3 regions of the Streptomyces sp. NPDC053541 genome follow, and region 3 is predicted to be linked to each of the others. Evidence: riboswitches for the same ligand, from Rfam matches in the RefSeq annotation. Region 3 holds a riboswitch; each other region holds the start of a gene.
The links. A riboswitch is a leader RNA that binds a small molecule or an ion and turns the genes downstream of it on or off. The one in region 3 is predicted to bind cyclic di-AMP.

Region 1 (6,696 bases), on a different contig from region 3:
GTGGCACCGACAACGCCGACCGCGACCCGGAAGAGGGACATCCGAGGCGGCCGGGAACTTCGCCAGGTGTCGGCGCGCTTGCATACAGTGGCAGGACTTTTTCCCGATCGCGATCGAAGGGGACACATGCCCATGGGTCACACGGCTGCGGCCGAGGCCGGCTCCGGCGGCCTGACAGCGACCGAGCACCGGCTGGCCAACGGCCTGCGCGTGGTGCTCTCGGAGGACCACCTGACCCCGGTCGCCGCGGTCTGCCTCTGGTACGACGTCGGCTCCCGGCACGAGGTCAAGGGCCGTACCGGTCTCGCCCACCTCTTCGAGCACCTGATGTTCCAGGGATCGAAGCAGGTCCACGGCAACGGCCACTTCGAGCTGGTGCAGGGCGCGGGCGGTTCGCTCAACGGCACGACGAGCTTCGAGCGCACCAACTACTTCGAGACGATGCCGGCCCACCAGCTGGAGCTCGCGCTCTGGCTGGAGGCCGACCGGATGGGCTCGCTGCTCGCCGCCCTGGACGACGAGTCCATGGAGAACCAGCGGGACGTCGTCAAGAACGAGCGCCGCCAGCGCTACGACAACGTGCCCTACGGCACCGCGTTCGAGCGGCTCACCGCCCTCGCCTACCCGGACGGTCACCCGTACCACCACACCCCGATCGGCTCGATGGCCGACCTGGACGCGGCCACCCTGGAGGACGCGCGGAACTTCTTCCGCACGTACTACGCGCCGAACAACGCGGTCCTCTCGGTGGTCGGCGACATCGACCCCGAGCAGACCCTGGCCTGGGTGGAGAAGTACTTCGGCTCCATCCCCGCGCACGACGGCAAGCCCGAGCCGCGCGACGGCTCGCTGCCCGACGTGATCGGCGGGCAGCTGCGCGAGGTCGTCGAGGAGGAGGTGCCGGCCCGCGCGCTGATGGCCGCCTACCGGCTGCCGCACGACGGCACGCGCGAGTGCGACGCGGCCGACCTCGCCCTGACCGTCCTCGGCGGCGGCGAGTCCTCCCGGCTGCACAACCGGCTGGTCCGCCGCGACCGCACCGCCGTCGCCGCCGGCTTCGGCCTGCTGCGGCTGGCCGGCGCGCCCTCGCTCGGCTGGCTGGACGTCAAGACCTCCGGCGGCGTCGAGGTGCCGCGGATCGAGGAGGCCGTCGACGAGGAGCTGGCCCGGTTCGCCGCCGAGGGCCCGACGGCCGAGGAGATGGAGCGCGCCCAGGCCCAGCTGGAGCGCGAGTGGCTGGACCGGCTCGGCACCGTCGCGGGCCGCGCCGACGAACTCTGCCGTTACGCGGTGCTGTTCGGCGACCCGCAGCTGGCGCTGACCGCCGTCGACCGGGTCCTCGACGTGACCGCCGAGGAGGTCCGGGCGGTCGCCGCGGCCCGGCTGCGGCCCGACAACCGCGCGGTGCTCGTCTACGAGCCGGTGGGTGACGCGGCCGAGGAGGCCGACAGCGACGAGGAAGAGGGAGCGGACCAGTGAGCGACACCGCCGCGTCTTTGACCAGCATGACCTTCCACCCGCAGCCGCGGGCCGGCGAGGCGAAGCCCTGGGCCTTCCCGGCCCCCGAGCGCGGCGCGCTCGACAACGGGCTCACGGTGCTGCGCTGCCACCGCCCCGGCCAGCAGGTGGTGGCCGTCGAGATCTGCCTCGACGCGCCGCTGGACGCCGAGCCCGAGGGCCTCGACGGCGTCGCCACGATCATGGCCCGCGCCCTGTCCGAGGGCACCGACCGGCACACCGCCGAGGAGTTCGCGGCCGAGCTGGAGCGCTGCGGCGCCACCCTCGACGCGGCCGCCGACCACCCCGGCGTACGGGTCTCCCTGGAGGTCCCGGTCTCCCGGCTGCCCAAGGCGCTCGGCCTGCTCGCCGAGGCCCTGATCGCCCCGGCGTTCCTGGAGACCGAGGTCGAGCGCCTGGTGCGCAACCGCCTCGACGAGATCCCGCACGAGACGGCCAGCCCGGCCCGCCGGGCCGCCAAGCAGCTCTCCAAGGAGCTGTTCCCGGCCTCCTCGCGCATGTCCCGGCCGCGCCAGGGCACCGAGGAGACCGTGGCCGCGATCGACGCCGCCGCCGTCCGCGCCTTCTACGACGCGCACGTGCGCCCGGCCGCCGCCACCGCCGTCGTGGTCGGCGACCTCACCGGCGTCGACCTGGACCAGGTGCTCGCCGACACCCTGGGCGCCTGGAGCGGCGAGCCCGCCGCCCCGCGCCCGATGCCGCCGGTCACCGCCGACGACACCGGACGGGTCGTCATCGTGGACCGCCCGGGCGCCGTCCAGACGCAGCTGCTCATCGGCCGCGTCGGCGCCGACCGCCACGACAGCGTCTGGGCGGCCCAGGTGCTCGGCACGTACTGCCTGGGCGGCACCCTCACCTCCCGCCTGGACCGCGTGCTGCGCGAGGAGAAGGGATACACCTACGGCGTGCGGGCGTTCGGCCAGGTGCTGCGCTCGGACGGCGAGGGCAACGGCGCGTCGATGCTCGCCATCAGCGGCTCGGTCGACACGCCCAACACCGGCCCGGCCCTCGACGACCTGTGGAAGGTGCTGCGCACCCTCGCCGCCGAGGGGCTGACCGACGCGGAGCGCGACGTCGCCGTGCAGAACCTGGTCGGCGTGGCCCCGCTGAAGTACGAGACGGCCGCCTCCGTCGCCGGGACGCTCGCCGACCAGGTCGAGCAGCACCTCCCGGACGACTATCAGGCGCAGTTGTACGCGCGGCTGGCCGCGACCGGCACGGTGGAGGCGACCGCCGCGGTGGTCAACGCCTTCCCCGTGGACCGGCTCGTGACCGTGCTGGTGGGTGACGCGGCGCAGATCGCGGAGCCCGTGCGGGCCCTCGGCATCGGCGAAGTGAGCGTCGTCTCCGGCTGATTGAGACGCCGTCACGAGGGCCCCGGCGACCTGGTTCGTCGGGGTCCTCCCTTTTGTCCGTATTGCCAATGAGTGTGATCGAATGCCCTGTGGCATGTCTTACAAAAATGCGTGTCCGTTTGGTTATTGAAAGGTGATCGGCCTAGCGTCGATGCGGCTGTCCGGCCACTGCTCGACGCCGCACCCGCGGCAACGGACAGTCATCGCCGAGTCCCCACAAGGCGCGAGCCTGGGGAGCCGGGGACCCGCACGCAGTCCCTGGGGTGAATCGGACGCCTTCGCTCCGCGCGGAGGGGCCCGTAGGAGACCTTCCTGCTCCGAACCCGTCAGCTAACCCGGTAGGCGAGAGGGAAGGAAAGGACCAGCCACTTCATGGCGTTCACCCGTGCCACCGGGAAGCACCGTGCCCCGAGCCGGCTCGCTCGCCGCAGCGCCGGCATCGCCGGCGTCGCGACGCTCGCCACCACCGGTGTCATCGGCACCCTCGCCTCCCCGGCGCTCGCCGCCGACACGGAAGGCGCCTCCCCGGAGGACACCGGCCTCACCCAGGTCATCGTCGACGAGTCCCTCGCCGAGCGGGTCGACGCCCAGGCCGCCGCCCAGGAGAAGGCGGCCGCCGAGGAGGCCGCCCGCATCCGGGCCGCCGCCGAGGCCAAGCGCAAGGCCGAGGCCCGCGCCAAGGAGATCCGCGAGGCCAAGGAGCGCGCCGCCCGTGAGGCCGAGCGCAAGCGCCTCGCCTCCTTCCAGCTTCCCGTGGCCGGCTCGTACGTGAGCACCGGCTACAAGACCGGCGGCTCGCTCTGGTCCTCCGGCAGCCACTCCGGCGTCGACTTCCACGCCGCCTACGGCACCAAGGTCGTCTCCGTCGGCTCCGGCACCGTCGTCGAGGCCGGCTGGGGCGGCGCCTACGGCAACAACGTCGTGATCCGGATGAACGACGGCACGTACACCCAGTACGGGCACCTCTCCGCCATCACCGTCTCCGTCGGCGAGAAGGTCACCCCCGGCGAGCAGATCGGCATCTCCGGCTCCTCCGGCAACTCCACCGGCCCGCACCTCCACTTCGAGGCGCGCACCACCGCGGAGTACGGCTCCGACATCAACCCGATCAGCTACCTCCGCGCCCGCGGCGTCGACGTCTGACGGCCCGGACCGCCCCCGGGCGGCCGATCCCGTGAAAAGGCCCCGGCTCGAAACGAGCCGGGGCCTTTTTGCGTCCCTTTCCACCGGGCGCCGTCGGAATTTCCGGCGACCTGCAATAGAGTCGCCGGACAAGGCGGCGCTCGACGGGGTATCGCGCGGCGGAAAACGGAGGTCGGACATGCGCATTCCCGCGCAATCGGTATGCACGGCGATCCGGGACGACATCGTCTCCGGGGTGTACGCGCGGGGCGACCGGCTGACGGAGGAACAGTTGGCCCGCCGCTACGGGGTCTCCCGCGTCCCGGTCCGCGAGGCGCTGCGCACGCTGGAGTCCGAGGGCTTCGTGGTGAGCCGCCGGCACGCCGGCGCCCATGTCGCCGAGCCCGGCGAGCAGGAGGCCGCCGACCTGCTCGACATGCGCTCCCTGCTGGAGCCGCTGGGTGCCGCCCGGGCCGCCCAGCGGCGCACCGAGGCGCACCTCAAGGTGCTGCGCGGCCTGGTCAGGCTGGGGCAGGAGCGGTCCAGGGCCGGACGCGGCGCGGACCTGGCGGCGCTCGGCGGCTGGTTCCACGAGACCCTGGCCCAGGCCTCCGGCAGCCCGCCGCTCACCGCGCTGCTCACCCAGCTGCGGCACAAGATCGCCTGGATGTACGCGGTCGAGCCGGCCGAGCGGCCCGCCGAGACCTGGGCCGAGCACGGGGCGATCGTGGACGCGGTGGCCCGCCGGGACGCCGAACGGGCCCGGGCGCTGACCGCGCTGCACGTGGAGCGGGCCCTGCCGCGGCACCGCCTGAAACGGCCGGACCGGGCGCGCGTGAGGGTTTCGCAACATCCCGTACACAGTGCGGGACCGGGGAATTAACACGGGCGCCGTATACAAAGGGGCGGGAATTCGCATCCCTTTTCCGTGCTGCCCGGAAACGGATAAACCGCGCGCGCCCCGGGGTGCGGGCATTCCGGCGAGTGCGCCGAAATTTCCCCACCGCATTTCGCGCGGCCCCTCGTCCCGGAAAGGCGACGGCCGCGTCCGCCGGGGAAGCCGGGGACACGGCCGTGCGCGCGGTCCGTCGTCGGGGAGGGAACGGACGGAGGAGGACGGGAGACGCGCGGGTCAGACCGTCTCGGGGAGCTCGTCCAGGCCCTCGGCCACCAGCCGGGCGAGACGGTCGAGCGCGGCCTCGGCGCCGTCGGCGTCCGAGGCGAGCACGATCTCCTCGCCGCCCTGGGCGCCCAGGCCGAGCACCGCGAGCATGGAGGCGGCGTTGACCGGGTTGCCGTCGGCCTTGGCGATCGTCACGGGGACGCCGGAGGCCGTGGCGGCACGGACGAAGATGGAGGCGGGGCGGGCGTGCAGGCCCTCGGCCCACCCGACGTTGACGCGGCGCTCAGCCATGGTGGTAGCCCTTCAACTTTCAGCGGGTTGTCTAGACCAGTCTCTCACGGGTGGCGGCGTGCTCCCGTACCGACCTTCGGCCCCGGCCGGACGGCCGTTCGGCGTTCCCTACCTTGCCCGGCGCACCAGGCCCGCGCGACCCGTGCCACCGCCCGGTTCCGGTCTTAGGCTGACCCCATGCAGAGCGGGTCGGAGCAGTCGGGGCAGCCGGAGCACGCGTATCCGGACCACTGGGAAGCGGACGTGGTCCTCCGGGACGGCGGCACCGCGCGGATCAGGCCCATCACCACCGACGACGCCGACCGGCTGGTCAGCTTCTACGAGCAGGTCTCCGACGAGTCGAAGTACTACCGCTTCTTCGCGCCCTACCCCCGCCTGTCCGCCAAGGACGTGCACCGCTTCACCCACCACGACTTCGTCGACCGGGTCGGCCTCGCCGCGACCGTCGGCGGCGAGTTCATCGCCACCGTGCGCTACGACCGCATCAACGAGCACGGACGCCCCGCCTCCGCCCCGGCCGACGAGGCCGAGGTCGCCTTCCTCGTCCAGGACGCCCACCAGGGCCGGGGCGTCGCCTCCGCGCTGCTCGAACACATCGCGGCCGTCGCCCGCGAGCGCGGCATCCGGCGCTTCGCCGCCGAGGTGCTGCCCGCCAACAGCAAGATGATCAAGGTCTTCACGGACGCCGGCTACACCCAGAAGCGCAGCTTCGAGGACGGCGCCGTCCGCCTCCACCTCGACCTGGAGCCCACCGACCGCTCCCTCGCCGTCCAGCGCGCCCGCGAGCAGCGCGCCGAGGCACGCTCCGTCCAGCGGCTCCTCGCCCCCGGCTCGGTCGCCGTCATCGGCGTCGGCCGCGCCCCCGGCGGCGTCGGCCGCACCGTGCTGCGCAACCTCCTGGACGCCGGCTACACCGGGCGCGTCCACGCGGTCAACGCCGCCCTCGACGAGGGACCGCACCGGCTGGAGGGCGTCCCCGCGGTCCGCTCCGTCGCCGCCATCGGCGCCCCCGTCGACCTCGCCGTGATCGCCGTCCCCGCCGAACGCGTCCCCGAGGCCGTCGCCGACTGCGGCGAGCACGGGGTGCGCGGACTCGTGGTGCTCTCCGCCGGCTACGCCGAGAGCGGCCCCGAGGGCCGGGAGCGCCAGCGGGCCCTGGTCCGCCAGGCCCGCTCGTACGGCATGCGGGTCATCGGGCCCAACGCCTTCGGAATCATCAATACGGCCGAATCCGTCCGGCTGAACGCCTCCCTCGCCCCCCAGATGCCGGCCGCCGGCCGGATCGGG
Region 2 (6,696 bases), on a different contig from region 3:
GCTGCCCGTTCCGTGCGCGTGCGCTGAGCCGCGACAGGGTGTACGGGACGGGCGTGACGGACGGGGCGCCACAGCGGCCCGCGGGGCACCGCCGACGCCTCTACACCGTCGGGCGGGTCCGTGCCACCCGGCGTACGGGCGGGTGAATCGGCGGGCGCGTGGAGGGCGCGCGCCGGTTCGGGCCACAGGCCGGGGCGGAGCTCGGGCCGGAGCTCGGGCCGGAGCTCGGGCCGGAGGCCGCACGACGGCCGCCGCGCACCGCGGTCCGGCTCGCCGGATCCGGGCCGCTCGCGGCGTGTCGTGATCATGCCGGTCAGGCTAACAGGGCCGTGGCGCCGGACCCTTGGGTTCGGCGCCGGGCCGCCCGCCGGGTGCCTCACGCGGGCTCGGGCAGCTCCCCGAGGCGTGCGGCGACGCGGGTGCGCAGCAGCAGGTAGTCCTCCCAGCGGTGGGCCGGCCGACCCGGCGGGCGCTCGACGGTGCGGGCCGCGCTGATCACCTCGCCCTGACGGAACTGCTCGCGGGTCAGGTCGAGTTCGACGCCGCTGGGCAGCCGGTTCCACCAGTGGTAGCCGTACTGCCGCCCCTCCCGGTGCACTTCGCCGACGACGAGGTCGCCGCCGAAGACGTCGTTCACGACCAGGGCGGTGAGGTCGCAGTGGCCCCAGGCCGGGTTGTCCGGCGTCCACTGGGAGCGGTAGTGGGGCGAGCTGGTGTCGGCGGCCCATGCGGCCCGCAGGGCGGCGTCGAGGTCGAGGAGGTTCCAGGGCGTGGTCATGCCGTCCAGCATGCCGGTCGCCACTGACAGCGGGGCCGCCGAGGGTGGCCGCGGCGCGGGCTCCGGGCCGGGGCCCGGGCCCGGGCTATTCGGGCGGGGCGGGCGGTACGGGCGCGGGGCCGCCGGCGCGGAGGTCGGCGAGCAGTTCTGCCTGTCCGGCGAGGACGCCGGAGAGGATCGAGCGGGCTACCCGCAGGAGCTCGGCGACCTGCGGGTCGGTGAGGGTGTAGTGGACGGCGGAGCCCTCGCGGCGCGCCACGACGAGATTGGCCCGCCGCAGCACGGCGAGCTGCTGGGACAGGTGCGCGGGCTCGACGCCGACCTCGGGCAGCATCTCGGAGACCGCGTGCTCGCGGATGCTGAGCAGCTCCAGGACGCGGATGCGGACGGGATGGCCGAGCGTCTTGAAGAACTCCGCCTTGAGCTGGTAGAGCGGCGTGCTCACGGCGTCCACCACCCGTCCCCGGACGGCGCCGCGGGCGTGTCGCCGCCCGGACGTCCGCTCCCTCGCCAGGTGGATCGCGCGCTGCCGGAACTCGTCGTCATGGGTCCATCCTCGCGTGTCGGCGGCGGGCCGCCGAACCGCCCCCGGTGGTCAGGCCTTCTTCACCACGCTGGACTTGAGCTGCATGGGGCCGAAGCCGTCGACCTTGCAGTCGATGTCGTGGCCGTCGACGCCGTCGACCAGGCGGATGTTGCGGACCTTGGTGCCGGCCTTGATGCCGCTGGGGCTGCCCTTGACCTTGAGGGTCTTGACGACGGTCACCGTGTCGCCGTCGGCGAGGACGTTGCCGACGGAGTCCCGGATCACCTTCGCGCCGCCGTCGGCGTCAGCGGAGTCCGCCCCGGCGGCGGAGGCCGCCCACTCGTGCCCGCACTCGGGGCAGACGAGCAGCGAGCCCATCTCGTAGGTGTAGACGCCGGAGCACTCGGGACACGGGGGAAGGTTCTCGTTCACGCCACGAGTCTATGAGCAGCCTCATGAATTGCGAAAATCGGCAAGTCATGGACGGCCCCTTCGTGCGTTCCTCCTATCGAACTCGCATCCGCGATGGACGGTCGCACATGTTTGTTGCAGATGAGAGCCGGACGCCTCTACCGTGACGCACATGCAGGGCGCGGCCCGCCCCTGAACCCCTCATGCCGTTCGCCTTCCACCCTCGTCCGTTCGCCCCCAGGAGTTCAGACCATGTCCCGCACCCTCGGACTCGGCACCCTCAGACTCGGCGCCGTCGGCACGGCCCTTCTGCTTCCGCTCACCGCCGCCTGCGGCGGGAGCGGCGACGGCGCCGGGAACAGCGGCGGCTCGGGCGCCGCCTCCGGTTCCACGCGGCTGACCGTGCTCGCCGCGGCCTCCCTCACCGACGCGTTCCGGACGGCCGGGGCGGCGTACGAGAAGTCCCACCCCGGTACCCGCCTGACCTTCTCCTTCGCCGGCTCGCAGGAGCTCGTCGCCCAGGTCTCGCAGGGCTCGCCCGCCGACGTCCTGGTCACCGCGGACACCACGAGCATGGACAAGGTGAAGGGCGACACCGGAACGCCGTCCGTCATCGCCGGGAACCGGCTCGTCATCGCCACCGGCGAGGGCAACCCGCTCAAGATCGACGAGCTGAAGGACCTCGCCGACGCCGGGGTCAAGGTGGTGCTCGCCGCGCCCGAGGTGCCGGCGGGCAAGTACAGCAAGCAGATCCTGGACCGGCAGCGGCTGACGGTGAAGCCCGTCTCCCAGGAGCCCAACGTGCGGGCCGTCCTGAGCAAGGTCGAGCTCGGCGAGGCCGACGCCGGTCTCGTCTACCGGACGGACGCCGAGAGCGCCGCGGACAAGGTCGACGCCGTCGACATCCCGGACGCGCAGAACGCCGTCGCCCGGTACCCCGCCGCGACGCTCAAGGACTCGCGGCACGCGGAGGCCGCCGCCGCGTTCGTCGCCTGGCTGTCCTCGCCCGAGGCACAGAAGATCCTCCGGGAGGCCGGCTTCCAGCAGCCCTGACCGGAGCCGGTCAGGGCTGAACAGGACCGATCAGGGCCGGCCCGTACGGGCCGTCAGGGCGTGGTGCGGACGGGGAAGCTGGCCGGGTGACCCTGCTCCTTGAGCCAGGGCAGGATCTGCCGGAGGGCCTCGACGGTCTGGGTGCGGTCGCCGCCGCCGTCGTGGAAGAGGATCGTCGGGCCGTTGGAGAGCTCGCTCTTCACGGTGTTGACGATGGCCGCGGTGCCGGGCAGCTCGAAGTCCTTGGTGTCCACGTTCCAGCCGAGCGGGCGCATGCCCTCGGCCGCGGCGATCTTCCGGCTGTCCGGGGTGAAGGCGCCGCCGGGGGCACGGTAGTACTCGACCTTCGCGCCGCCGGCCGCCTCCTCGATCAGGCGCTTGGCGTCGAGGATCTGCTGCTTCTGGTACGCGACCGGCTTCTTGTCCATGGTGGTGTCGTGGTCCATGGTGTGGTCGCACAGCCGGTGGCCCTCGGCGACGACCCGCTTCACCAGCTGCGGGTGCTCCTGGGCGTGGGGCCCGACCATGCAGAAGGTGGCCTTGACGCCGTTCTCCTTGAGGATGTCGAGCATCCGGGGCGTCCAGCGCGGGTCGGGACCGTCGTCGATGGTGATGCTCACCGACGTCCCGCCGGCCTCGGTGGCGTGCGCGATGCTCTCCGGCACCTTCGCGGGCTTCACCTGGGCCGGGCCCTTGCCGTCCTGCGCGGGCGGAGCCGGCTGCTCCTGGCGCGAGCCCGCGCCGGCGCCCCCGCCCGCGTCCGCACGCGCCTCCGCCTCCGTGTCCGACAGCACGGCGGCCCCCCAGGCGGCCAGACTCAGCGCGATCGCCGAAGCGACCGCTGCTATCTGCGGCTTGTACGTGCCCTTCAGCCCCATGTGGTGCCCACTCCCCGTGTCTCTCCCGACGGATCCCGCTGGAGAGGACGGACGAAAGGCCGAGAAGGTTTCACCTGATCGAGTGAGATGAGTCGTCAGGTGGGCGAGCGCGGCTTGCCGTGTCCGCGGATGCCGGGTGCGGCATCCGCGGACGGTGCGTCAGTAGGCGCCGAAGACGTTGTCGATGGAGCCGTAGCGGTCGGCGGCGTAGTTGCAGGCCGCGGTGATGTTGGCGACCGGGTCGTACGGGTCGAAGGAGGTGCCGGCCACGTGGTAGGCACGGAAGGTGGGGTCGATCACCTGGAGCAGGCCCTTGGACGGGGTGCCGGCGGCGGCGTTGGAGTCCCAGTTGTTGATGGCCTGGGGGTTGCCGGAGGACTCGCGCATGATGTTGCGGTAGATGCCGTCGAAGCTGCCGGGGATGCCCTCGCGGGCCATGATGTCCAGGGACTCGCGGATCCAGCCCTCCAGGTTGTCCGCGTACGTGTAGCCGGCGGAGGAGGCGGAACCGGCCGAGGTCGCGACGGCCTGGACCGCCTTCGGCTGCGCGGCCTTCGCGGAGGCGGCGGCGCCGCCGCTCGTGGCGGTGGCGGCCTTGGCCGCGGTCCTGGGGGCGGCCTTGGTGGCGGCCTTGGTGGCGGCCTTGGTGGCTCCGCTCCCGCCCGCGGCGACGGTGAGCCGCTGGCCGGGGTGGATCAGCCGCGGGTCGCCGCCCACGACGTGGCGGTTGTCCTTGTAGAGCTTCTTCCAGCCGCCGCGCACCCCGTACTTCCCGGCGATCTTCGACAGCGAGTCACCGGCCACGACGGAATACTTCACCGGCGCCCCGTGCACGGACGCGGGGGCCGCGGCGGGAGCCGTGCGGGCCACCTGCTTTGCCACTGCGACGGTCTGGGCGACGGTCGGGGCGGTCTGCGGAGTGGCCGCGCCCGCCGTGCCGGCGGCGGCCAGCGGCAGGGCGAGGGCGGCGCTGCCGGTGAGGCCGACGGCGGCGATGCCACGGGTGAGCGGGGTGTTCTTCGGACGGCGGTGCTTGCCGGTTCCACGCATGGCGAGTCCTCTCCTTCGCCTGCGAGGTGAGCTGTCGGGTTCGGGCAGGAGATGCCCGGCCGCTGCGCGCGGCTTCACCCCGAGCCGTCCCCGGAGGACCGGGGCCGGCGGAGAACGTGGGTCCCCCGCTCCTGCCGGAAGGGTGGTGAGTGCGGTCGACCGGGCGGCGGCAGGATTCGGCGTTTCCGTCCGGTTTCCGGGCGACCGTATGCGAAGACAAATATCGAAAACAAGACGCGAATTCATTCCACCGAATTGATCGGCCGGGGAATTCGAAAGGATCATTCCACCCGCTCCGGACCCCTTCCCCAATTCTTCGCGGCACGGGCCTTCCTGACGTCCCGGCAGCCTTCGCGGGCCTTCCCGGGGAAGGGCGCGGAGTGACCCACCTCACCCCGCTCCGCGCCGTGCCGCACCGTTCGCCTTTTCCCCTCGAATGGCCCCCTTCAGGAATCACTTCGGCATTTCGGCATTGCAGGGCAATAAGCGGACATCGCCCGTTTTGCCAGCTATCGGCCCGGCGGTCCCGGGGCCGGACTCAGGACCAGGCGAGTCGGGCGCGGTGCCGCCAGTAGACGCCGGGCTCTCCCGCCAGGGCGTCGAGCGCGGCGAGGTCCGCCGGGCCGAGGGAGAGCCGGGCGGCGGTGAGGTTGGAGGCCAGCTGCTCCTCGGTCGCGGCGCCCGAGAGCACCACGTCGGCCCAGGGGCGCGCGGCCGCCGCGGCCAGGGCCACGGCGTCGGCGCCGGCCCCGGTGCGGGCGGCGACCGCACGGAGCGCGGCGGTGTCCGCGCCGGTGGCGTTGCGCCCGGCGAGCCGGCCGTTGGCCAGCGCCTCCTTCACCACCACGAGCCAGCCGGCCTCGTGCGCCTCGGCGAGCGCCGGGCCCGCGGAGGGTTCGAGCAGGTTCCAGGTGGCCTGCACGGCGGTGAAGAGCGGCCGGCCCGCGACGCTCACCTTCCGCGCCGCCCGGATCGTCCCGGCCTGCGCCGGGCCGCTGGTGGACAGCCCGACCCGTACCCCCTCGGCGGCGAGGTCCGCGAGCCGGGCGTGCAGTGCCGGGTCCGTGAGCGCGGGACTGTCCGGGGTGACCGAGTGGACCAGGTACACGTCGAGACGGCGCCCGAGCAGGGCGCGGGTCTCCGCTGCCTGGCGCTCGAACACGGCCACGGAGTGTTCCTTCACCTCGTGCGCGGCGACGCCGGAGACGCGCCAGTCGGCGGTGTAGGTGTAGCCCCACTTGCTGCCGACCGTGACCGCCGCGGCCGCCTCCGGGCGCGCGTCCAGCCAGCCGGCGAGGAACTCCTCGGCACGCCCGTAGGAGCGGGCCGTGTCGAAGTAGCGCACGCCGGCCGCGTACGCGGCGTCGAGGAGGGCGTGCGTGCGGTCCCGGAGCGCCGCGACGCTCCGCTCGCCGGGAAGGTCCAGCTCTCGCCCGAGCGTGATGTAGCCGGGCCGCCCGACGGCGGCGGTCCCGAGTCCGAAGCGCGCGAGCGGGCCGGCGGTGGCGGGCGTGACGGCGTCGGCCGGCATGGCGGAATCCCTTCGGCGGTCCACGGGCGGTCGGCGGTGCGCCGACCCGTACCCGACCTTAGGCCGTCCCTTCCGGGTCTTGCCGGGCTGCCGGCTCCCCCAGAGCTTCCCCTGGGTGGGGGTCCCCGGCGGAGCCTGGGAGGGCGCCCCCAGCACCGCGCTCGACGCGTCGTCGCCGGTCGCCGACGGCCCCCTGGGCTTCACCCATGGGCCCCGCGTCGCGTCCGCCCCCTCGGCCTGGCGGCCGGGGAGGTGGGTGGCCCACCTCCGCCGTGTGCTCTTCCCCCGGACCCCGGCGGGCCCGCGGAGACCCCATGCACCGGCCGCCGCTCTCCCCCCTAGCCCTTCGGGCACGGGAGGTGCGCCCGCTCATCCGGCCCGACCCGAAAGTCACGACCCAACGGCGCCGCCCGACCCGGCCCGTGCCCGGCCCTCCGGGCGCGGTGCGGCGCCCCCTCCACCCGTCGGC
Region 3 (6,696 bases):
GTGGTGCCGCTGCTCCAGCGCCACCGGATCCTCACCCAGGTCTCCGGGGACCACCTGGAGGTGATCAAGCTCATCCCGCCGCTGGTCGTCGACGAGGCGGACGTCGAGCGCTTCGTGACCGCGTTCACGGCCGTGATGGACGAGGCCCACGCCGGCGGCGGACTGCTGTGGGACTTCGGGAAGACGCTGGTCAAGCAGGCGGTCGCGCAGCGCTGACCGGAATCAGCCGGTTTCCGCGCACGGGCTTTTGCCTCTGAGGCAAGAAAGTTGCCTCAGAGGCACGGGCCTGGCGCAATGGACGCATGGACCACGTCACCGACGTCCTCCCGGACGTCGCTCCGCAGCTGCGGGCCCTGCGCCGCAGGCGCGGGCTCACCCTGGAGGCGGCCGCCCAGCGGGCCGGGCTCTCGCCGGCCCACCTCTCCCGTCTGGAGACGGGGAACCGGCAGCCCTCGCTGCCGATGCTGCTCGCCCTCGCCCGTATCTACGGTACGACGGTCTCCGAGCTGCTCGGCGAGGCGCCGCCGGAGCGCGACCCGGTCGTGCGGGCCGGGCGCTCCGAACCGGTCGAGGCCGACGGCTGGGTCTACCGGCAGGCCGGCGGCGCGGGCCGCGCCATGCAGGCGCTGCGCGTCCACGTCCCGTACGCCACCAGCACCGACATCGTACGGGTCCATCCGGGCGAGGAGTGGATCCACGTCCTCGAGGGGCGGGTCAGGCTCGCGCTGGGCGAGACCGTGCACGTCCTCGATCCCGGGGACAGCGCGCACTTCGACTCGCTCACCCCGCACCGGATCGGCGCCGCGACCCCGTCGGGTGCCGAGCTGCTGTTCGTCCACACCCTGATGCAGAGTCCCGCCGCCGAGCTGTGCCTCGGTGACGGCACCCCGCATCGACGCTGAGGCCCAGAAAGGACCGACATGTCCGAGAAGTCCGTACCGGTCACCGGCGAGGAGCGCGGTGAGGGCAAGTTCCCCAAGGGGCTGGTGCTCCGGCTCTTCGCCTATCTGGTCGCCGGCCACGTCTTCGCCGCGTTCCTGTATCTCCTCTTCGCGATGGGGGCGAAGTAGCCCGTAGCGGGCTGATCGCCCCCGTCGGGCGGCGGTCTACGCCTCGGTGACCAGCCGCTCGCGCAGCCGCTCCCGGGTTGCGGGGGCGAGCCGCAGGCCCTCCGTCAGATAGACGTCGACCGAGCCCCAGGTCTGCTCGATCGTCTCGAAGGCGGCCCGCAGGTACTCCGCCCGCGCGTCGAAGAGCGGACCCAGTAGCTCCATCACCTCGGGCGCCATGGCGTCCGGGTCGGTGGAGCTGCGCTGGATCTTGTAGCGGCGGTGCGGGGCGCCGGACTTGAGGTAGTCCTCCTCGATCGCCTCGCGCTCCACGCCGACCGCGAGCAGCGAGACCGCGATCGCCAGGCCCGCGCGGTCCTTGCCGGCGGCGCAGTGCATCAGGGCGGGGACGCTGTCCTCGGCCATCGCGTGCAGCACCCGGCTGTGTTCCGGAGCCTTCTCGACCACCATCTTCCGATACGAAGCGGACATCCTGGCCGCCGCCTTGCCGTCGCCCAGCAGTTCACGCAGCTGCGCCAGGTCGCCCGTGCGCACCATGTGCCAGAACTCCTTGCCGTCGGCGGGGTCGCTCAGGGGTATGTTCACGTTCCGCACGCCGGGCAGCTCGACGTCCGGGCCCTCGATCCGCCGGTCGGCCTCGTTGCGGAAGTCGAAGACCGTGTGCAGCCCGAGTCCGGCCAGGAAGTGCGCGTCCTCGGTCGTGGCGTGCGCCAGGTGACCGCTGCGGAACAGGCGTCCGGGGCGCACGGACCGGCCGTCCACGGTCGGCAGACCGCCCACGTCGCGGAAGTTGCGTACGCCGGTGAGCTCGGGCTCGGTCGTCGCTTGCGTCACGGTTGCTCCTGCTCGTCGAGATCGGTTCCTCGGGCAATCATCATGGCTCCCGGCCCGTTCGGGCACCCCCTCGGGAGGGAATGGGTGATCTGCCCGAATTGAGCGATTGAGGATAAGGCGCCCTGGTTGCAGGGGAGATGGGAATCGGGGCGTGAGCAGCGTCATACACGTGACGGACCGTTGCTGATCGTCTTTTCCAAATTCCCCCCGGCAAAGGGAAATCGAGAGAACGGCATCAACGGAGGGTCACCGGAATTCCGGCTCGCATTCACCGTGTTCGAGATCGAATGGAACCGGCGGCTTGTTCCGCTCGTCCCCGCTCGTCTAGCGTCGCGCTCACTCCGGACGGACCGCCGAATCCTGCCGCCGCCCGGAATCCGCACTCACCCGTACACGGCAGGAGCGGGGGACCCAGGTACGTCGCCGTCCTCCCGAAGAGAAGGACGGCTCGGGGTGAAGCCGCGCGTCCGCGCGGCCGGACATCTCCAGTCCGAACCCGACAGCTCACCTCGCAGGCGACGGAGAGGACACCGCCATGCCCGCGAAGGGTAAGCACCGCCGTACCAAGGCCAACCCCATCACCCGCGGGTTCGTGGCCGCCGGCGCCGGAGGCGCCGTCGTCGCCCTCCCGCTGATCGGCGCCACCGGCGCGCACGCCGCCGAGCAGGCCGCCGCACCCGCCGCCCCGCGCCAGGCCGTCGCCGCCGCCGCGCCCGCCGCCGTCACCCCCGCCAAGGCCCCGGCCGCCAAGAGCACCACGTACACCGTCGTGCGCGGCGACTACCTGTCGAAGATCGCCACCGAGCACCGGCTCGCCGGCGGCTGGCAGAAGCTCTACCGCGACAACCGCCAGGTCGTCGGCGAGGACCCCTCGCTGATCCTGCCCGGCATGAAGCTCACCCTCGGCGCGAAGAACCCGGCCAAGGCCGCCCCCGCGCCCAAGGCCGCCGCACCGAAGGCCCCCGCGGCCAAGAGCGCGCCCAAGAGCACCGCCAAGAACGGCGACACCGCCCCGAGCCGCGCCTCGCGCGGCACCGAGCGCGCCGCCGCCCCGGCCGCCCCCGCCACCGCCCCGGCCGCGGCCCCGGCCGCCTCCTCCGGCTGGGTCGCCCCGGTCAGCGGCGGCATCGGCACCCCGTACCGCGCCTCCGGCTCCATGTGGTCCTCCGGCTACCACACCGGTGTCGATTTCATCGCCTCCACCGGCACCACCGTCCGCGCGGTCGGCCCCGGCACCGTCTACTCCGCCGGCTGGGGCGGCGCCTACGGCAACCAGGTCGTCATCCAGCACGCCGACGGCACCTTCTCGCAGTACGCCCACCTCTCCTCGCTGTCCGTCTCCGCCGGACAGACTGTGAGCGGCGGCCAGCAGATCGGCCTCTCCGGCGCCACCGGCAACGTCACCGGACCGCACCTGCACTTCGAGATGCGCACCGGGCCGGAGTACGGCTCCGACATCGACCCGCTGGCCGTCCTGCGCCAGCACGGCGTGGGCATCTGACACCACGTCACCCCGGCCCCGTCCGGACAGCACCCGGAGGCCCGGCACGCACGTGCCGGGCCTCCGGCGTATTCCGGCTTGGTGGAATCTTTATCGGTGGCATATGTCACCCGCCGTCAACCCCTCCTTACGGTCGCGTAGGTCACATCCCGAAGGGAAAGATGTGGTCCCGTGGCAGACGATTCGAGATCACCAGACAAGAACGCATTCGGGTCGTACGCGGCGATCGGTGACAGCTTCACCGAGGGCGTCGGAGACCCCGGGCCCGACGGGACGTACGTCGGCTGGGCGGACCGGTTCGCGGTCCTGCTCGCCGACCAACTGCCGGAGCACGACGAGTTCCGGTACGCCAATCTCGCCGTACGGGGGCGCCTGCTCGACCAGATCGTCGCGGAACAGGTCCCGCGGGCGAAGGAACTCGCCCCCGACCTCGTGACCTTCTGCGCCGGCGGCAACGACATCATCCGCCCCGGCACCGACCCCGACGACGTGGCCGAGCGCTTCGAGCGCGCGGTGGCCGACCTCACCTCCGCCGTCGGCACCGTCATGGTGACCACGGGCTTCGACACCCGCGACGTGACCCTGCTCAAGCACCTGCGCGGCAAGATCGCCACCTACAACGGGCACGTCCGGGCCATCGCCGACCGCTACGGCTGCCCCGTGCTCGACCTGTGGTCGCTGAGGTCCGTCCAGGACCGGCGCGCCTGGGACGAGGACCGGCTCCACCTCTCGCCCGAGGGCCACACCCGGGTCGCGCTGCGCGCCGCCCAGGTCCTCGGCATGCGGGTGCCGGCCGACCCGGAGCAGCCCTGGCCGCCGCAGCCGCCGCGCGGCACCCTGGAGGTCCGCAAGGACGACATCCACTGGGCCAAGGAGTACCTGGTGCCGTGGATCGGACGCCGGCTGCGCGGCGAGAGCTCCGGCGACCACGTCGAGGCCAAGCGCCCCGACCTGCTGCCGCTCTAGATCGACTTCCTCCGGATCGGGCCGGGCTTCCGGGCAAGCCCGGTCTTCCGGATCAGATCGGCAGCACCGGCAGCACCGGCAGCGGCGGCCGCCCGGGCGGGTTCGCCGGGACGCGTTCCAGGACGCCCCCGGCGAACACGTCGTACAACGGCAGCGTCTCCAGGTGCACGTAGCCGATGTGGCAGTCGCACACGGCCAGCGGACACGGCCGGGGCCGCAGCGCCGCCCGGTACGAACCGTCGTAGAGGTTGCCCAGCTCGGCCCGGACGAAGTGGCAGCGCCGCACCGTCCCGTCGCCGTCCACCGAGACCACCGACGCGCCGGTGCGGCAGGGCAGCCCCGCCGAGGCGTGCGGATGCCGGCTGTACGGGAAGAGCGGGTCGAGCGCCGTCCACTCGGCGGCCTCGGCGTCGGTGTACGTGTGCCCCTCCGCCGCGTTCACCCACAGGTACACCCGCTCCGGCAGCGCCGCGCGCAGCCGCCGCGCGTGCTCCCGGTGCTCGGGCAGCCCCACGATGCCCACGCTGAACCGCACCCCGCGCCCCGCCAGCTCCCGGCACTTGCCGAGGAAGCGCTCGTACGGCGTCTGGCCCGGGTGGTAGGTGCACCACAGCGCCACCGTGCCGAGGTCCGCCTCGGCGAGCCAGTCGGTGCGGCAGCTCAGATTGGTCTGGATCGCCACCCGCTCCACGTGCGGCAGCCGGGACAGCTCCACGAGCGTGCGCCGGTACCAGGACCGCACCAGGCCCTCGCCCCACGGCGTGAACAGGATCCGCAGCCGGTCCCCGGTCTGCCCGGCCGCCCAGCCGGCGAAGCGCTCCAGGGCCGCCCGGTCGGCCCGCAGCTGCTCCGGGCTGTCCCGCCGCTTGGCGAACGGGCAGTAGGGGCAGTCGTAGTCGCAGGAGGCGAGCGGCCCCCGGTAGAGCACGGTCAGGTCCATCGCCGCCGCCCCCTACTTCGCCTCGTACGCGGCCATGGCCGCCCGCACCGCCGGCGAGAACAGCTCCGGACCGAGCCCGTCGGAGTGCGCCAGGCCCTCCGGGGACAGCCGCAGCAGCCCCGCCGGGGCGTCCGCGTCCAGCCAGCCGCGCTCCTCGAAGCGGGCCAGCTCCGCCGGGAAGTCCGCGAACGGCGAGCCGCCGAACCGGGCCTCGTACTCCGCCAGCGGCATCCCCGCCGCCTGGAGCAGCGACTGGAGCAGATGCCGGCGGCGCGCCTCGCCGGCGTCGACCCGGCGGCCCACCTCGGCCCGGGAGAAGTCGGCCGCCCCGGTGTAGGCGTCGATGATGGAGCGGATCTCGCGCATCTCCACCGCGTAGTCGAAGGAGTAGTGCAGCCGCGAGGTGTACGAGCGGGCGCCGCAGCCCAGGCCGATCATGCCGTCCGTCTGGCAGGCGTGGTCGTCGGGACCGAGCGCCGGGGCGTCCGCGCGCCGGAACATGCGCATCGACACCTGCTCGTAGCCCCGCTCAAGGAGGTGGTCCCGGCCGTACCGGTAGAGCCGCAGCCGCCGCTCGTCCCACTCCCGCTCGCTCTCGGCCGGGCCCTTGCGGCCCAGGCCGGTGAGCGGCCGCACGTACAGCGGGTACAGATACAGCTCCTCCGGCCGCCAGGCGAGCGCGGCGTCGAGCGAGCGCCGCCAGGACGCCTCGGTCTGGCCGTCGATGCCGTAGATCAGGTCGATGTTGAGCACCGGGACGCCGGTGTCGCGGATCCGGCCGAGGGCCGCCTCGACCTCGGAGCGGCGCTGCGGGCGCACCGCCGCGCGCGCCTCGGCCTCGACGAAGCTCTGCACCCCGATGCTCAGCCGGGTCGCGCCGCGCTCCGCGAGGACCGCGAGACGGTCGGCGGTGGCGGTGGCGGGCGAGGTCTCCACCGACAGCGGCACCGCCCGCAGATCGGCGCCCATCCGGCGCTCGGCGATGTCGCACAGGCGCTCCAGCTCGGTCGCCGTCAGGAAGGTGGGCGTGCCGCCGCCGAACGCGGCCGTGGCGAACCGCACCGGCGCCGCGTCGCCCAGGGCCTCGCGGACCGCCGTCGCCTGCCGGTCGAGCGCGTCGAGATAGCGGGTGGTCAGCTCGTCCGGGGCGCCGATCCGGGTGAAGAGGTTGCAGAAGCCGCAGCGCACCTCGCAGAAGGGGATGTGCGCGTAGAGGGACAGCGCGTCCTTCGGCTCGTCCGCCCACAGCCCGGCGAGCGCGGGCCGGTCGGGCAGCGGACGGTAGGCCGTCTTGTGCGGGTAGGCGTAGACGTAACTCGTGTACGGGCGGGGGGCGGTGGTGGCGGTGGTCGTGGTGCTCACGCGGCCGGCTCCTTCGCGTCCCG

Region 1: it holds a riboswitch for cyclic di-AMP, as region 3 does, so the genes downstream of both, ACIGW2_RS19245 (M23 family metallopeptidase) here and ACIGW2_RS26390 (peptidoglycan DD-metalloendopeptidase family protein) in region 3, are expected to answer to the same signal.
Region 2: it holds a riboswitch for cyclic di-AMP, as region 3 does, so the genes downstream of both, ACIGW2_RS08855 (transglycosylase SLT domain-containing protein) here and ACIGW2_RS26390 (peptidoglycan DD-metalloendopeptidase family protein) in region 3, are expected to answer to the same signal.

What each region holds. Positions count from the first base shown of each region.
Region 1 covers NZ_JBITXM010000007.1:118,577-125,272, forward strand. The annotation lists gene ACIGW2_RS19235 (M16 family metallopeptidase) at 133-1,479, shown strand; gene ACIGW2_RS19240 (M16 family metallopeptidase) at 1,506-2,873, shown strand; cyclic di-AMP (ydaO/yuaA leader) riboswitch at 3,068-3,233, shown strand; gene ACIGW2_RS19245 (M23 family metallopeptidase) at 3,246-4,016, shown strand; gene ACIGW2_RS19250 (GntR family transcriptional regulator) at 4,195-4,878, shown strand; gene ACIGW2_RS19255 (HPr family phosphocarrier protein) at 5,128-5,409, opposite strand; gene ACIGW2_RS19260 (GNAT family N-acetyltransferase) at 5,587-6,696, shown strand, end outside.
Region 2 covers NZ_JBITXM010000003.1:366,862-373,557, reverse strand. The annotation lists gene ACIGW2_RS08880 (hypothetical protein) at 377-778, opposite strand; gene ACIGW2_RS08875 (metalloregulator ArsR/SmtB family transcription factor) at 864-1,223, opposite strand; gene ACIGW2_RS08870 (zinc ribbon domain-containing protein YjdM) at 1,374-1,736, opposite strand; gene modA (molybdate ABC transporter substrate-binding protein) at 1,968-2,768, shown strand; gene ACIGW2_RS08860 (polysaccharide deacetylase family protein) at 2,822-3,646, opposite strand; gene ACIGW2_RS08855 (transglycosylase SLT domain-containing protein) at 3,806-4,696, opposite strand; cyclic di-AMP (ydaO/yuaA leader) riboswitch at 4,700-4,854, opposite strand; gene ACIGW2_RS08850 (aldo/keto reductase) at 5,235-6,227, opposite strand.
Region 3 covers NZ_JBITXM010000010.1:360,481-367,176, forward strand. The annotation lists gene ACIGW2_RS26370 (aspartate aminotransferase family protein) at 1-216, shown strand, start outside; gene ACIGW2_RS26375 (helix-turn-helix domain-containing protein) at 303-902, shown strand; gene ACIGW2_RS26380 (DUF6126 family protein) at 921-1,070, shown strand; gene ACIGW2_RS26385 (tyrosine-protein phosphatase) at 1,107-1,904, opposite strand; cyclic di-AMP (ydaO/yuaA leader) riboswitch at 2,279-2,435, shown strand; gene ACIGW2_RS26390 (peptidoglycan DD-metalloendopeptidase family protein) at 2,440-3,405, shown strand; gene ACIGW2_RS26395 (SGNH/GDSL hydrolase family protein) at 3,577-4,371, shown strand; gene ACIGW2_RS26400 (STM4011 family radical SAM protein) at 4,424-5,311, opposite strand; gene ACIGW2_RS26405 (STM4012 family radical SAM protein) at 5,324-6,673, opposite strand; gene ACIGW2_RS26410 (STM4013/SEN3800 family hydrolase) at 6,670-6,696, opposite strand, start outside.